One region of the Glaciecola siphonariae genome, then DNA from elsewhere that is predicted to be linked to it. Evidence: predicted binding sites of a transcription regulator. Region 1 holds the regulator's gene; the other holds the start of a gene.
The links. The regulator NrdR, encoded in region 1, represses ribonucleotide reductase genes. The targets are predictions, from matches to a motif close to AAACACNANATNTNGTGTTT.
Positions count from the first base shown of each region.

Region 2: a site for NrdR is predicted at 2,385-2,404, ahead of nrdA (class 1a ribonucleoside-diphosphate reductase subunit alpha). Genes of this name have one in related genera too.

Region 1 is NZ_JBHSGU010000029.1:32,793-40,335, forward strand. It holds gene ribBA (bifunctional 3,4-dihydroxy-2-butanone-4-phosphate synthase/GTP cyclohydrolase II) at 1-748, opposite strand, end outside; gene ACFO4O_RS16885 (riboflavin synthase) at 814-1,473, opposite strand; gene ribD (bifunctional diaminohydroxyphosphoribosylaminopyrimidine deaminase/5-amino-6-(5-phosphoribosylamino)uracil reductase RibD) at 1,558-2,700, opposite strand; gene nrdR (transcriptional regulator NrdR) at 2,701-3,159, opposite strand; gene glyA (serine hydroxymethyltransferase) at 3,300-4,556, opposite strand; gene lpxD (UDP-3-O-(3-hydroxymyristoyl)glucosamine N-acyltransferase) at 4,875-5,894, opposite strand; gene ettA (energy-dependent translational throttle protein EttA) at 6,164-7,543, shown strand, end outside.
Region 2 is NZ_JBHSGU010000002.1:576,269-583,811, reverse strand. It holds gene gyrA (DNA topoisomerase (ATP-hydrolyzing) subunit A) at 1-1,187, opposite strand, end outside; gene ubiG (bifunctional 2-polyprenyl-6-hydroxyphenol methylase/3-demethylubiquinol 3-O-methyltransferase UbiG) at 1,466-2,185, shown strand; gene nrdA (class 1a ribonucleoside-diphosphate reductase subunit alpha) at 2,570-4,891, shown strand; gene nrdB (class Ia ribonucleoside-diphosphate reductase subunit beta) at 4,920-6,050, shown strand; gene yfaE (class I ribonucleotide reductase maintenance protein YfaE) at 6,087-6,329, shown strand; gene purC (phosphoribosylaminoimidazolesuccinocarboxamide synthase) at 6,389-7,102, opposite strand; gene bamC (outer membrane protein assembly factor BamC) at 7,115-7,543, opposite strand, start outside.

The sequences.
Region 1 (7,543 bases):
AGGTAGGTTCGCTTGCATCAATCTCGCCTTTTTTAAGCGCAAAGTGGATTTGTTTATCGATCACATCTTTAAATGTAATAAGCTCAAACTCACCGACCTCGGTTGGCAATTTGCACGTCGCCACTTTTTCTATGGTCGTTTCGTTTAAATTTCGGTACTCGATCAAATCGGCAATCGTGCCAATTTTCAGGCCGTGTTTTTGAGCAAACACTTCAAGCTCAGGCCGTCTGGCCATGCTGCCATCATCATTTAGAATTTCGACAATCACAGCCGCAGGTTCACAACCTGCTAAACGCGCTAAATCTACGCCTGCTTCGGTGTGTCCAGCGCGATTTAACACTCCACCTTCTTTAGCGATTAATGGAAAAATATGACCCGGCTGCACAATGTCGTCTGCCACGGCATCATGCGCGACCGCTGCTTGAATGGTGCGCGCTCGGTCAGCTGCTGAAATACCCGTTGTTACGCCATCTCTGGCTTCAATAGATACGGTAAAATTAGTTGAAAACTGTGCGCTGTTTTTATCAACCATGAGCGGAAGCTTTAAACGCTTGCAGCGCTCGGTTGTCATGGGCAAACATACCAGTCCGCGTGCGTGCGTTACCATAAAGTTTATGGCTTCGGCGTTTACATGCTGCGCCGCCATGATGATATCACCTTCATTTTCGCGGTCTTCATCATCCATAAGGATGACCATTTTCCCTTGTTTGATATCGTCAATAATCTCTTGTGTGCTGTTTAGTGCCATCTTACTGCCTTTGTGTGTGTGTCAGTGCGTGGTCCCAGCGTGAGCCTTCGCTCAATGGGAGCTTTTTATTTTAAATATCCGTGTTCAGCCAAAAAACTCATGCTGATATCTGAAGCTTGTGGCGTGGCTGCCTTATCGCCTAGCATCAAGCGCTCTAGGTAACGGGCAATAACATCTACCTCTAAGTTTACTTGGGTACCCACTTTATACCCGCCAATCACGGTTTCTTTTAATGTATGCGGTATTAACCACAGCATGAATGACGCACCCTTTACTTCATTAACCGTTAAGCTTACGCCGTCTACTGTAATTGAGCCCTTATGCGCAATGTACTTTGCAAGGTTATCGGGCGCTTTCACCCATACCTCAACGTAGCGAGTATGTTCACTAATCGACTCTACCGTGCCCACACCATCAACATGCCCAGACACGATGTGTCCGCCAAAACGGCTATCGGTGCGCATTGCCTTTTCAAGGTTGACTGAACTGCCGCTGCTGTAATGTGCAAAACCGGTATACTTGATTGTCTCAGCAGATACGTCTGCTTTGTAGTAGTCGTCACCTTTATCTACCACGGTTAAACAAACGCCGTTGGTAGCAATACTGTCACCCAGGTGCACGTCAGTCATATCTAATTTCCCTGACTGTACTGTAAGGCGAATGTCTTGGCCTTGCTGGTCGAGAGATGAAATGATTCCTACTGCTTCGATAATTCCGGTAAACATGATGTTCTCACTTTTATTGACGGTTTCTCACCTGCTAGTGTGTCGCAAGTAAATCGCTTATGCCGCATCGCACGAAACTGAGCTTCAACCGCGCTGTTTTAATTGGCAGCGAAGCTTAATATCTGGCCCTATCTGTTTCAATTCAGATATGGGGGCATTCAAGGCCTGATTCAAATGTGTTTTGGTTTGGGTGCTAACAAGCTCCATTGCATTGCCACCAAGTAACTTAGGCGCCATATACAGAACAAGTTCATCTACTAGGTCTGCATCAAGCAAGGCACCCGCTAGCTTCGCACCGGCCTCAACCCATACTCGGTTGATTTGCTCATGACCAAGGTCATCAAGCATACGTGCCAAATCAACATGTCGCCCATTCTGTTTTCTATCGAGCTGCACTTGGGTAACAAAGTCGTTTGCGATGCTGCTGTCAAACCGATGGTTGTAAACCCGCGTGGCTTGGCCGTCTTGTAGCAAGTGAAGATGGTGGTTTAACTGGTTTTGACCGTCAACAATCACGCGCAGAGGCTGTTTGCCCCGCTTAGCAAATGCCTCTGCATTGCTTGGCGATAACTCGTCGGCGCGCACGTTCAAACGCGGATTGTCTGAAAGCACAGTGCCCGACCCAGATAAAATAGCGCAAGAGCGCGCGCGCTCTAACTGTACGTCGCGTCTAGCTTGAGGAGAGGTTATCCATTGGCTTTCGCCGTTCGCCAGCGCGGTTTTCCCATCAAGGCTTGCGGCAAGTTTTAATATTACGTAAGGGCGCTTTGTCAGCATGCGAGTAAAAAACGCAGCGTTGATTGCTTGCGCATGTTTCTCCATAAGGCCGCTTGAAGTATGGATGCTGGCTTGTTCAAGCATCGCCATGCCCTTCCCTGCGACTAAGGGATTAGGGTCGAGAGTAGCTGCAATCACCTTGACGACGCCCGCATTGACCAAAGCTTGAGCGCACGGCCCGGTGCGTCCATGGTGGGCACATGGCTCAAGCGTCACATATGCGGTAGCACCTTTTGCGTGGCTGCCTGCTTGCGCTAAGGCAATCACTTCGGCGTGTGGCTCACCGGCCCTCACATGAAAACCTTGCCCAACAAGTTTTCCTTGGTCCGAAACTAGCACACACCCCACACTCGGGTTAGGGCTTACCGATAGTTCACCGCGCTTGGCAAGACTCAGTGCCAAAGCCATGAACTTGGCGTCTTGTTCGCTAAACTGAGCCTGAGCCATCATTTATTGAGATTCACTCGATAATCTGGCGATTTCTTCACCAAATTCTTTGACGTCTTCAAACGAGCGGTAAACCGACGCAAAACGCACGTAAGCCACTTTATCAAGTTTTTTAAGGGCATCCATAATTAGCTCCCCCACAAACTCGCTTTTAACCTCACGCTCGCCAGTAGCTCGAAGTGACGCTTTAATTTGAAATACGCACTGCTCAATTGCCTCTATGCTAACTGGGCGTTTTTCAAGGGCGCGCTGTAGGCCTGACATCAACTTCTCTTCGTTGAAGGGTTCTCGCGTATTATCGCGCTTTACGACCCGAGGCATCACTAATTCAGCGGCTTCAAAACTGGTAAATCGCTCACTGCACTCAACGCATTGACGACGCCTACGAACCTGCGCACCATCGGATACTAAGCGAGAATCAATCACTTTGGTTTCTTGCGCTGAACAAAACGGACAAAACATATCGTTTCCTTATACGCCAACTCTGATAAGCCTAACTCAGGCTAACCACAAATACGCACTACCTAGAAAATTAAAAAGCCGGACGTATCCGGCTAGTATCACTATTAGCCTGAATACGCAGGCAACTAAAAGCGGCTGTTTTATCCGTAAACTGGAAACTTCTCACAAAGTTCAACAACTTCGCCTTTAACCCGCGCAATCACGCTGTCGTCGCCCATATTATCAAGCACGTCACATATCCACGTTGCTACTTGCTTCGCTTCAGCCTCCGCAAAGCCGCGGCGCGTTATCGCTGGTGAACCGATGCGCAAACCGCTGGTCACAAAGGGAGAGCGAGGATCGTTTGGTACTGAGTTTTTATTGACGGTAATATTAGCGTTGCCTAGGGCAGCGTCAGCATCTTTTCCGGTGATGTCTTTATCAATTAAATCTAGTAAAAACAGGTGATTATCTGTGCCATTTGAAACAACTTTAAACCCTCTATCTTGCATCACAGCTACCATCGCCTTCGCGTTTTTCAAGACCTGCTTTTGATACACTTTAAAGTCATCAGATAAGGCCTCTTTAAACGCAACTGCTTTAGCTGCAATAACGTGGCAAAGCGGACCGCCTTGATTACCGGGGAATACAGCGCTGTTGAATTTTTTGTATAGGGTTTCGTCGCCACAGTTTGACAAAATCAAGCCGCCACGAGGGCCCGCCAGCGTTTTATGAGTCGTTGTTGTCACCACGTGAGCGTGAGGAATGGGGCTTGGGTACTCGCCTGCCGCTACTAAACCGGCTACATGAGCCATATCCACAAGTAAATACGCGCCAACTTTGTCGGCAATTTCTCTGAATCGTGCCCAATCAACAATGCCAGAATAAGCAGAGAATCCGCCAATGATCATTTTAGGTTTGTGCTCAAGCGCTAGCGCTTCAACCTGATCATAGTCAATAACGCCGGTTTCTGGGTGCAGACCATATTGCACGGCGTTGTAGGTTTTTCCTGAAAAATTAACATGCGCTCCATGGGTTAAATGACCGCCGTGAGCCAGGCTCATTCCTAACACGGTATCATTTGCCTCTAAAAGCGCCATGAACACAGCAGTATTGGCCTGAGAGCCAGAGTGCGGTTGTACGTTTGCGTAATCACACGCAAACAACTGTTTAGCGCGGTCTATCGCAAGTTCTTCAGCAATATCAACATACTCACAGCCACCATAATAGCGTTTGCCCGGATACCCTTCTGCGTATTTATTGGTAAGTTGCGAACCCTGCGCCTCAAGAACGCGCGGGCTACAATAGTTTTCAGACGCAATCAGCTCAATGTGATGTTCTTGGCGCTGTCTTTCTTTTTCCATGGCATCGGCCAATTCCGGATCGAACTCGGCGATAGTCATATTGCTGGATAACATGTTTTCTCCTTTGTTAAGGCAGGTAGCAGACCTAGTGAGCTGCAAAGGTTAATTGAGCGTATTTAATGTAGCTAAAAGCATCATGGTATTAGATGATTGTAGCGGCGCAACATTTTAAACATCAATTTATGTTTGAGCATTGCTCGAAACAAGCATTTGTGCGCTGTCAAGGCGCTTAAATATTTGACCGACATTTTAGACATTTTGAGCATTTTGTATAGGGCGCAGACAAAATTAGGGCTAAAAAAAGTCACAAAATCGGCAAGCAAAAGCAACGCGAACCTCCGGGTGCTTTTTGCTTGTTAATATTGGCTGCTTTTATTTAGATTTCGCCAGACTTTCGAGCGCTTTGACACGCTCGTAAAGCTTGTCTATTGTGCGCAATTTCACGGTATTCTTTTGCCACTCTCTTGTGGGCACAGCAGGCAAGCCAGACGAGTAAACGCCTGGTTCAGTGATGTTTTTTGTTACCATCGAAAACCCAGTTACCTGGACCTTATCGCAGATACTAATATGTCCGTTTACCCCAACACCGCCGGCAATAACGACGTACCGTCCGATGGTAACGCTACCCGCGATACCGGTGCTGCCACAAATACAAGTGTGATCGCCTATCACGCAATTGTGGCCGATTTGCACCATGTTATCGATAATACAGTTTTTGCCAATGAGCGTATCGTCTAGTGCGCCGCGGTCGATACAGCTGTTGGCGCCGATTTCTGTTCCCTCACCAATACGCACACCGCCGGTTTGCGGAATTTTAATCCAAACACCTTTATCGTTAGCATAGCCAAAACCATCGGCCCCAATGACCGTGCCGCTGTGTACAGACACACCTTGTTCCAATGTAACGCTATGGTAAAGCGTAACGTTCGCTCTTATATGGCAATTGTCGGCAATATCACAGCCATCACCAATAAACACGCCTGCCCCAATCACAACGTTGTTGCCAATCTTAACGTCTTTGTTAATCATCGCAGCTGGACCGACCGACACGTTTTTACCCAAGGTGGCGCTTGGGTCGATGCTTGCATCTTTCGAAATTTCTGGCGTTTGTGACGGCGTGGTATCTAGCAGTTGTGATGCCAAAGCAAAGCCAACGTAAGGGTTAGTATGCACAATTGCATTGCCCATAAACGCCGCGGCCTGATCTTCACTTAAAATAACACCGCCGGCCTGCGTTACTTTTAAATCATTGGTGTATTTGCTATTGGATAAAAACGACAACTGATGCTCTTTTGCGCCGGCTAAGGTTGCCATTGCGGTAATTTGATGTTCCTTGTTGCCTCTAACCACGCCGCCAATATGGTCAGCAATGGCTTGTAACGAATAGCTCATAGGGCATATTTCCTAAATCGAATAAAAACGTCTGCATGCACGAGTAGATGCTCTTTTGCAGATTCAAAAACGGGCAAATATAAATCCATCTCCGCGGTGCGACAAAAACCACACGCATGCGCGCTTAGTGTTAAAGTGAATACTACGCTTGGTATTGCCAAAGTTTAGCATAATTTTAATTAAGCGGAACTTGACAGATAGAGGTGTAAACACCTGCACATCTCTATTACAATATCGCTATTAATTGACATTTAAAACTAGAGAGCACCATGGCGCAATTTGTTTATAGTATGCATCGTGTGGGTAAGGTCGTTCCGCCTAATCGCCACATTCTCAAAAATATTTCACTTAGCTTTTTCCCAGGCGCAAAGATTGGCGTGTTAGGCCTAAATGGCGCGGGTAAATCGACTCTGCTTAAAATAATGGCCGGCATCGATACCGACATTGAAGGTGAAGCGCGCCCACAACCCGGCCTTAAAATCGGCTATCTAGCGCAGGAGCCAAAACTCAATGAGAGTAAAACTGTTAGAGGCAATATTGAAGAGGCGGTAGAAGATGTTGTTCATGCCCTCAAGCGACTCGACGAGGTATATGCTGAATACGCCGAAGAAGGGGCCGACTTCGACGCATTGGCAAAAGAGCAAGGCGAACTAGAAGCGATTATTCAAAGCAAAGATGGACACAACTTAGACAACGCATTGGAGCGCGCGGCAGATGCGCTTCGCCTACCACCATGGGATGCTGATGTGACTAAGCTATCTGGTGGTGAACAGCGCCGCGTTGCTCTTTGCAAACTGCTGCTTGAAAAACCAGAAATGCTTTTACTCGACGAACCCACTAACCACCTAGACGCAGAGTCCGTTGCTTGGTTAGAGCGCTTTTTACATGACTACGAGGGCACAGTTGTTGCGATTACCCACGATCGTTATTTCTTAGATAACGTTGCGGGCTGGATTTTAGAGCTAGACCGAGGCGAAGGCATCCCTTGGGAAGGCAATTACTCAAGCTGGTTAGAACAGAAAGACGCGCGTTTAGCACAAGAAGAACGCGCGGAAAACGCTCGCCAAAAATCTATCAAACAAGAACTTGAATGGGTGCGCAGTAACCCTAAAGGTCGTCAAGCGAAAAGCAAGGCGCGGATGGCGAAGTTTGAAGAACTTAACACCAACGATTACCAAAAGCGTAACGAAACCAACGAGCTGTTCATTCCCCCCGGTGAGCGATTGGGCGACAAAGTCATTGAAGTCAGTAATTTGAAAAAGTCTTATGGCGACAGATTGTTAATCGACGACCTGAGCTTTAAAGTGCCCAAAGGCGCTATTGTTGGGATTATAGGGCCAAACGGTGCAGGTAAGTCTACTCTGTTTAAAATGCTTACCGGCGCAGAACAAGCCGACTCAGGTAAAATCGACATTGGCGAGACGGTTCAGATTGCCAGCGTAGACCAGTTCAGAAACAACATGAACGAAACCGGTACGGTGTTCCAAGAGCTGTCTGAAGGCCAAGACATTATTAAAATTGGTACCTTCGAGATAAACAGCCGAGCATACTGCTCACGCTTTAATTTTAAAGGCACCGACCAGCAAAAGTTTGTGAAAGATTTGTCAGGGGGTGAACGTAATCGCCTGCACTTGGCAAAGCTTCTGAAG
Region 2 (7,543 bases), on a different contig from region 1:
ATCATTTCAATGATTGGGTCTATGTTGACAAGGGCAATGGCCAAGCCTTCTAAGATGTGTGCACGGTCGCGAGCTTTTCTAAGCTCAAACACCGTTCTGCGCGTAACGACTTCGCGACGGTGTAATACAAACAGCTCAAGAATTTCTTTAAGGTTGAATACTTTTGGTTGGTTGCGGTCAAGGGCAACCATATTGATGCCAAATACCGTTTGTAACTGCGTATTTGCGTATAAATGGTTAAGTAAAACTTCAGCTGACTCATTTCGCTTAACTTCAATCACGATGCGCATGCCGTCTTTATCAGACTCATCGCGCAGCGCCGAAATACCTTCAACGCGTTTTTCTTTTACCAGCTCGGCAATCTTTTCAATCAGACGCGCCTTGTTTACCTGATACGGTATTTCATGAACAATAATGGTCTCTTTACCATTTTCTTCTTGCTCAATTTCAGCTTTTGCTCGTAAATATATTTTACCCCGTCCAGTCTTATAAGCGCTGATAATACCTGCACGGCCGCTTATCATTGCAGCTGTTGGGAAATCTGGGCCAGGTATATGTTCTAATAATTCTTCGAATGTAATGTCTGGGTTTTCAATCAGCGCTAAACACCCGTTCACCACTTCTGTTAAGTTATGCGGCGGGATGTTTGTCGCCATGCCCACAGCAATGCCGGATGAACCATTCACCAATAAATTGGGCACTTTGGTAGGCAGAACCTCGGGTATGAATTCCGTACCGTCGTAGTTTGGCACAAAATTCACCGTCTCTTTTTCAAGATCAGCGAGTAATTCGTGGGCAATTTTTGCCATTCTGACTTCGGTGTAACGCATAGCTGCAGCCGAATCACCGTCAACCGAGCCGAAGTTACCTTGGCCATCTACCAACATGTAGCGTAGCGAGAAGGGCTGCGCCATGCGGACAATAGTGTCGTATACTGCTGAGTCACCGTGAGGATGGTACTTACCGATTACGTCACCTACGACGCGAGCAGATTTTTTATAGGGTTTATTAAAGTCATTTTTGAGTTCATTCATCGCAAACAAAACGCGGCGATGAACAGGCTTTAAGCCATCTCGTACATCTGGTAGAGCACGTCCTACAATCACGCTCATTGCGTAATCAAGGTAGGAATTTTTAAGCTCTTCTTCTATATTAATCGGGGAGATACTTTTGGCATTGTCAGTCATGAACTGAATGATCCTTATTGTTGTGGAGAGTTGTTCTGACCCTACTCATTCCAAAAATGAGCCTTAGTCTGAAAATCCATTGAGGATGTGCGCGTCACCACTTTGTTTTATCATCGTATTTTCAACTCCCGATACTAGCACTATAGGCGTAAAAAATGTAGCGCATTGTGCGCGATATTTTGAATTTATTTTGTGACTTATCAAGCCCCTATAAAGGCAAGATAAAAGGTGCAATAATCGCACTATCGCTTATAAACGCAATAAACTGGATAAGGGTAATGTCAAACATAGATGCTCAAGAGCTGTCAAAATTTGCAGATTTAGCAAGTCATTGGTGGGATCGCAACGGTGAATTCAAATCACTTCATGACATCAATCCCCTACGCGTTGAATATATTGAAAACGCTTGTGAAGGGTTGTTTGATAAAACCGTGCTAGATGTTGGTTGCGGTGGCGGAATTTTATCGGAGGCGCTCGCCGAACGGGGAGCTAAAGTGACTGGTATTGATATGGTTCAAGCTTCATTGGATGTTGCCCAACTGCATCGATTGGAGTCGGAACTCAACATCGACTATCACCTCACCACTGCTGAAGACTGGGCGCAACAAAAAGCGCGTCAATACGACTTAATTTGTTGTTTAGAAATGTTAGAACATGTACCTGACCCAGAGGCAATTGTGCGCGCTTGTAGTGAAATGGTGAAGCCTGGCGGTACCGTTGTTTTTTCTACACTCAATCGCAACATGAAGTCCTATCTGATGGCCATCGTTGCTGCTGAATTTGTGTTTCGTATGGTGCCTAAAGGTACCCATGACCACAGTAAATTTATCCAGCCGGCAGAACTTATTCCTATGATTGAGCGCAGCGGCCTACAGGCCAAAGAGATGACCGGTTTGCATTTTCAGCCCTTGCTGCAAAAATATTATCTGTCGGATAAAAACGTCGATGTAAACTATTTTGTGGTGTGCGCTGCGCCGGAACTATCTACACAAAAGTGATTGAATAAAAAGCGCAGTATATTGATGAAAGGATCATCATTTCGTTATCACATTTTGGACTAATAAAATGGATGTTAGAATTTAATATTTTTTTGTTTTTACCGTAAAAACACTTGCAAGAAATAAAGAGCCCTTTCACATTAATCTTATCGGTTAGCTCCTACTAACCTAAATCCACTGTTAATGATTCTTGACACCTAAACACTAGATATAGTGGTTGCAATACCACTCAAGACTCACTATCTTGTGTCTGTTGAGTTTATTCGTCCATTACATGGATATCAGACGTACCTGCTGGCGGAATTTCAAATACTCAATCTTTTACGCGCTAAGAAACACATCAAGCTGGGCTCAGATTCCAGCAAAAACAAGAGTATAACTAAAATGAAAAATGATCTTTTGGTAACCAAACGTGATGGTTCTCAAGAAGCCATCGATTTAGACAAAATCCATAAAGTCGTGACATGGGCCGCTAAAGGCCTTGAAGATGTTTCCGTCTCTCAGGTCGAAATTAAAGCTCAAATCCAGTTTTACAACGGAATCAAAACCGCAGAGATACACGAAACATTAATTAAGTCAGCCGCTGACCTAATCTCTACTGACGTGCCAGACTATCAATACATGGCTGCTCGCCTTGCGATTTTTCATTTGCGTAAAAAAGCCTACGGGCAGTTTGAGCCGCCTGCCCTTTACGATCACGTTAAATCCCTCGTTGAGCAGGGCAAATACGACAAACACATAGTGGAAGACTATAGCGCTGAAGAGTTTGCACAAATGGATGCCTTCATCGACCACTCGCGAGACATGAACTTTAGTTATGCCGCTGTTAAACAGCTAGAAGGCAAGTACCTTGTGCAGAACCGAGTGAGTGGCGAGATTTACGAAAGCGCTCAGTTTCTCTATGTATTAGTTGCAGCATGTTTGTTCGCAAAGTATCCAAGTGACACTCGCATGAGCTACATCAAGCGCTTTTACGATGCCGCCTCTACCTTTAAGTTGTCTTTACCAACCCCCATTATGGCGGGAGTGCGAACCCCTACCCGTCAATTCAGCTCGTGTGTATTAATCGAAGCGGGTGACAGCCTTGACTCAATTAACGCCACCGCAAGCGCGATAGTAAAATACGTTAGTCAGCGCGCAGGCATTGGAATAAACGCGGGTCGTATAAGAGCCTTGGGCAGCCCTATCCGCGGCGGTGAGGCCTTCCATACAGGATGCGTTCCGTTTTATAAGTATTTCCAAACCGCTGTGAAAAGCTGCTCACAGGGCGGCGTGCGAGGCGGTGCAGCCACCTTGTTTTACCCAATGTGGCATCTTGAAGTAGAATCATTGTTAGTACTTAAAAACAACCGCGGCGTTGAAGAAAACCGCGTGCGTCACCTTGATTATGGTGTGCAGTGCAACAAACTGATGTACACGCGTATGATAAAAGACGATTACATTACTTTGTTTAGCCCTTCTGATGTACCGGGTCTGTACGACGCCTTTTTTGCCGACCAAGTAGAGTTTGAACGACTTTATGTGCAATATGAAAACGACGACAGCATTCGCAAAAAACGTGTGAAGGCGATCGATTTGTTTAGTCAGTTTATGCAAGAGCGAGCGAGCACCGGACGCATCTATCTGCAAAACGTAGACCACTGCAATACGCATAGTCCATTCGATCCAAAAGTTGCTCCGGTTCGTCAAAGCAATTTATGTTTAGAAATCGCCCTGCCTACTAAACCCTTACGTAATGTAGACGATGCTGAAGGCGAGATTGCCCTGTGTACACTCTCTGCATTTAATCTTGGCGCAATCAACAGTTTAGATGATTTTGAAGAGTTGGCTGATTTGTCTGTTAGGGCCCTTGATAGCCTTCTCGACTATCAAGACTACCCCGTCCCTGCTGCCCTTACCGCAACAATGGGACGCAGAACATTGGGAATAGGCGTAATCAACTTTGCTTATTATCTTGCAAAGCATGGCGTTAAATACTCAGATCATAGCGCAAACGGTTTAATTCACCGTACTTTTGAGGCAATGCAGTATTACCTTCTCAAAGCCTCTAACAACCTTGCAAAAGAAAAAGGCGCTTGCCCTAAATTCAATGAAACAACCTATGCTCAAGGGATCATGCCGATTGATTCGTACAAAAAAGATTTGGATGCGATTTGCAACGAACCTTTACACTACGATTGGGATGCTTTGAGAAAAGACGTTGTAGAGCACGGATTACGCAACTCTACGCTGTCTGCGCTAATGCCTTCTGAGACCTCCTCACAAATTTCAAACGCCACCAACGGCATTGAACCACCACGAGGTCATATAAGTATAAAAACCAGTAAGGACGGCGTTTTAAAACAAGTTGTACCTGAGTATAAGGCATTGAAAAATGCCTACGAACTACTATGGGACATTCCTTCGAATGATGGGTATTTGCAGTTAGTCGCAATCATGCAGAAATTTATTGACCAAACGATTTCTGCAAACACGAGCTATGACCCAGGCAAGTACGAAGGCAATAAAGTGCCTATGAAGCTATTACTAAAAGATTTGCTAACTACATACAAACTCGGTGTGAAGACGCTTTATTATCATAACACTCGTGATGGTGCTTCTGATAAGTCAGACACCGAGCTTGCGGGTAATGTACAAGAGCCACAAGCGCAAACAGCGATAATAGAAGATGATGACGATTGCGCCGGTGGTGCCTGTAAAATATAAGAATTATAATAGGATCAGGAAGTAATACATGAAATATACAACGTTTAATCAAGAAACTACGGACACGATGAATGAGCCGATGTTTTTCGGTGCGCCTGTTAATGTTGCTCGCTATGACCAACAAAAACATCCTATTTTTGAGAAGCTCATTGAGAAGCAGATTTCCTTCTTCTGGCGTCCTGAAGAAGTTGACGTAAGCAAAGATCGTGTTGATTTTCATAAACTGACCGATGCTGAAAAGCACATATTCACGTCTAATCTAAAGTATCAAACCCTTTTAGATTCGGTACAGGGTAGAAGCCCGAATATTGCATTTTTACCGATTATCTCATTGCCGGAACTCGAAACTTGGGTTGAGACATGGTCATTTTTTGAGACTATCCATTCACGCTCTTACACTCACATACTGCGAAACTTGTTTTCTGACCCTAGCGAAATCTTCGACGATATCGTGGTTAACGAAGAGATCAAGCGCAGAGCGACCGACATTTCAAAATATTACGACGACCTCATTTTTTACACTCAGATGTATCAAACACGCGGTCTCGGTATTTTCACGGTTGACGGTGAAACTTACGACGTCAATATGCGCTCACTTAAAAAGAAACTCTTTTTATGTATGAATTCAGTAAACGCGCTTGAAGCGATACGTTTTTATGTGTCGTTTGCGTGTACATTCGCATTTGCAGAGCGCGAGCTGATGGAAGGTAATTCCAAAATCATCCGCTTAATCGCCCGCGATGAAAATATTCACTTAACCTCTACACAGCACATTCTAAATTTGTGGATCAAAGGGAAAGACGACCCTGAAATGGCAGAAATTGCGAAAGAGTGTGAGCAAGAGGCTAAGGATATTTTCTTATTGGCTGTTGAGCAAGAAAAGGAATGGGCGCGCTATTTGTTTAAAGATGGTTCTATGCTCGGATTAAATGAAGAGATCCTTAGTCAGTATGTAGAATACATTGCTAATCAGCGCATGGCGGCAATAGGCATGGGGCAGCCCTTTAATGTCAAAGGAAACCCTCTGCCTTGGATGAACAACTACCTTACGTCAGACAACGTGCAGGTAGCGCCCCAAGAAACTGAGATCAGCTCTTACTTGGTCGGTCAAATCGATAGTGAAGTTGGGTCAAGTGAATTCGAAGCATTCGAATTATAGAACGCACTTGTGATTGTTAAAGATGGAAAGTTAAGCGTGTGTGTCAACAAGACCACACGCTTTTTGTTTGAGCAAGACGACAGTTTGTTAATTGCTATGGAAAAACAGAAAATCGACGTGCACTATCATTGTCGTGAGGGTTTTTGCGGGGCATGCAGGACCAAGTTGCTAAGCGGTGAAGTGGAGTACAAAGTCGATCCGCTTGCCTGTATTGATGATGACGAAATTCTCGCCTGTTGCTGCATACCGCTCAGTGATATTGAGATAGAAACTTACTAAATGCCCTCCTCTAGCGGCACTTAAGTCTCAATATCACCTCGCTAGCAGACTTGAATAATCTACAGCTCTAAACCGATGCGATTGGCAACTTCAATATATGACTCAACAACTGAGCCTAAACCTTGTCTAAAACGGTCTTTATCGAGCTTTTTACGCGTATTGCTATCCCATAATCGACAGCCATCGGGCGTAAATTCGTCACCTAGGATAATGTCGCCGTTTTCATCCACACCAAATTCTAGTTTAAAATCTACAAGCAACATACCGCCCGTTGCGAATAAGGGGCTCAAGATTCCGTTGACCGCATGACTTAGCGACTTCATTTTTTCAATTTGCTGCTCAGTCGCCCACTTAAAGCCTGTAATGTGCGACTCGTTGACCATCGGGTCGTGAAGTGCATCGTTCTTAAGGAAGAATTCAAATGTCGGCGGCTTGAGTTCCAGCCCCTCTTCTACGCCTAGGCGTCTGCATAAAGAACCAGCAGCAAAATTTCGAACTACACACTCAACAGGGATCATATCTAACTTTTTCACCAAGCTTTCGGTGTCGCTAAGTAACTCTTGCACTTGCGTTTTAACGCCAGCCTCTTCTAGTTTTTGCATGATGAAGTGGTTGAACTTGTTGTTAACCTCCCCTTTACGGTCGAGCTGCTCTATCTTCTCGCCGTCAAATGCAGAGGTGTCATTTCTAAACTCTAATATCAATAGGTGTTCACTGTCGGTTGTAAACACGGTTTTTGCTTTACCTCGGTAAAGTTCGGTGCCTTTTTGCATGTGCCGCCTCAATTAAATATCTAAGTTTTCTTCAGCCATGTACTCAGAAAATACGGTAAATAGGTTTGTCGCTTGTTTAACTTCAAATGCCTTATTGTCACTATCTTTAAAGGTAACAGCGGTTTTATCCCCAACTGCTTGAACCAGCAAGCGATAATTCACTTTATCTAAATCGAGTTTTTCATCGCTAAAGATACCGCTATACCATGGACGGTCCTCTCCGTTGTATTTTAAAAACATCAAACCAGACGACTGGTCAAGGTCAATGACATCAAAGCCCATTTTTCTTAACACCAACAACAAGCGCGGCCATGCGTTCTCGTATGCAGCATCTACAACAAACGCTGCGTCTCCATCTGGATTAAACCCAAGTTCCGACTGAAAGCCGTCACGAATCAACGCGATACGTTCGTTTTGGGCCAGACGTATACCAAAATCATA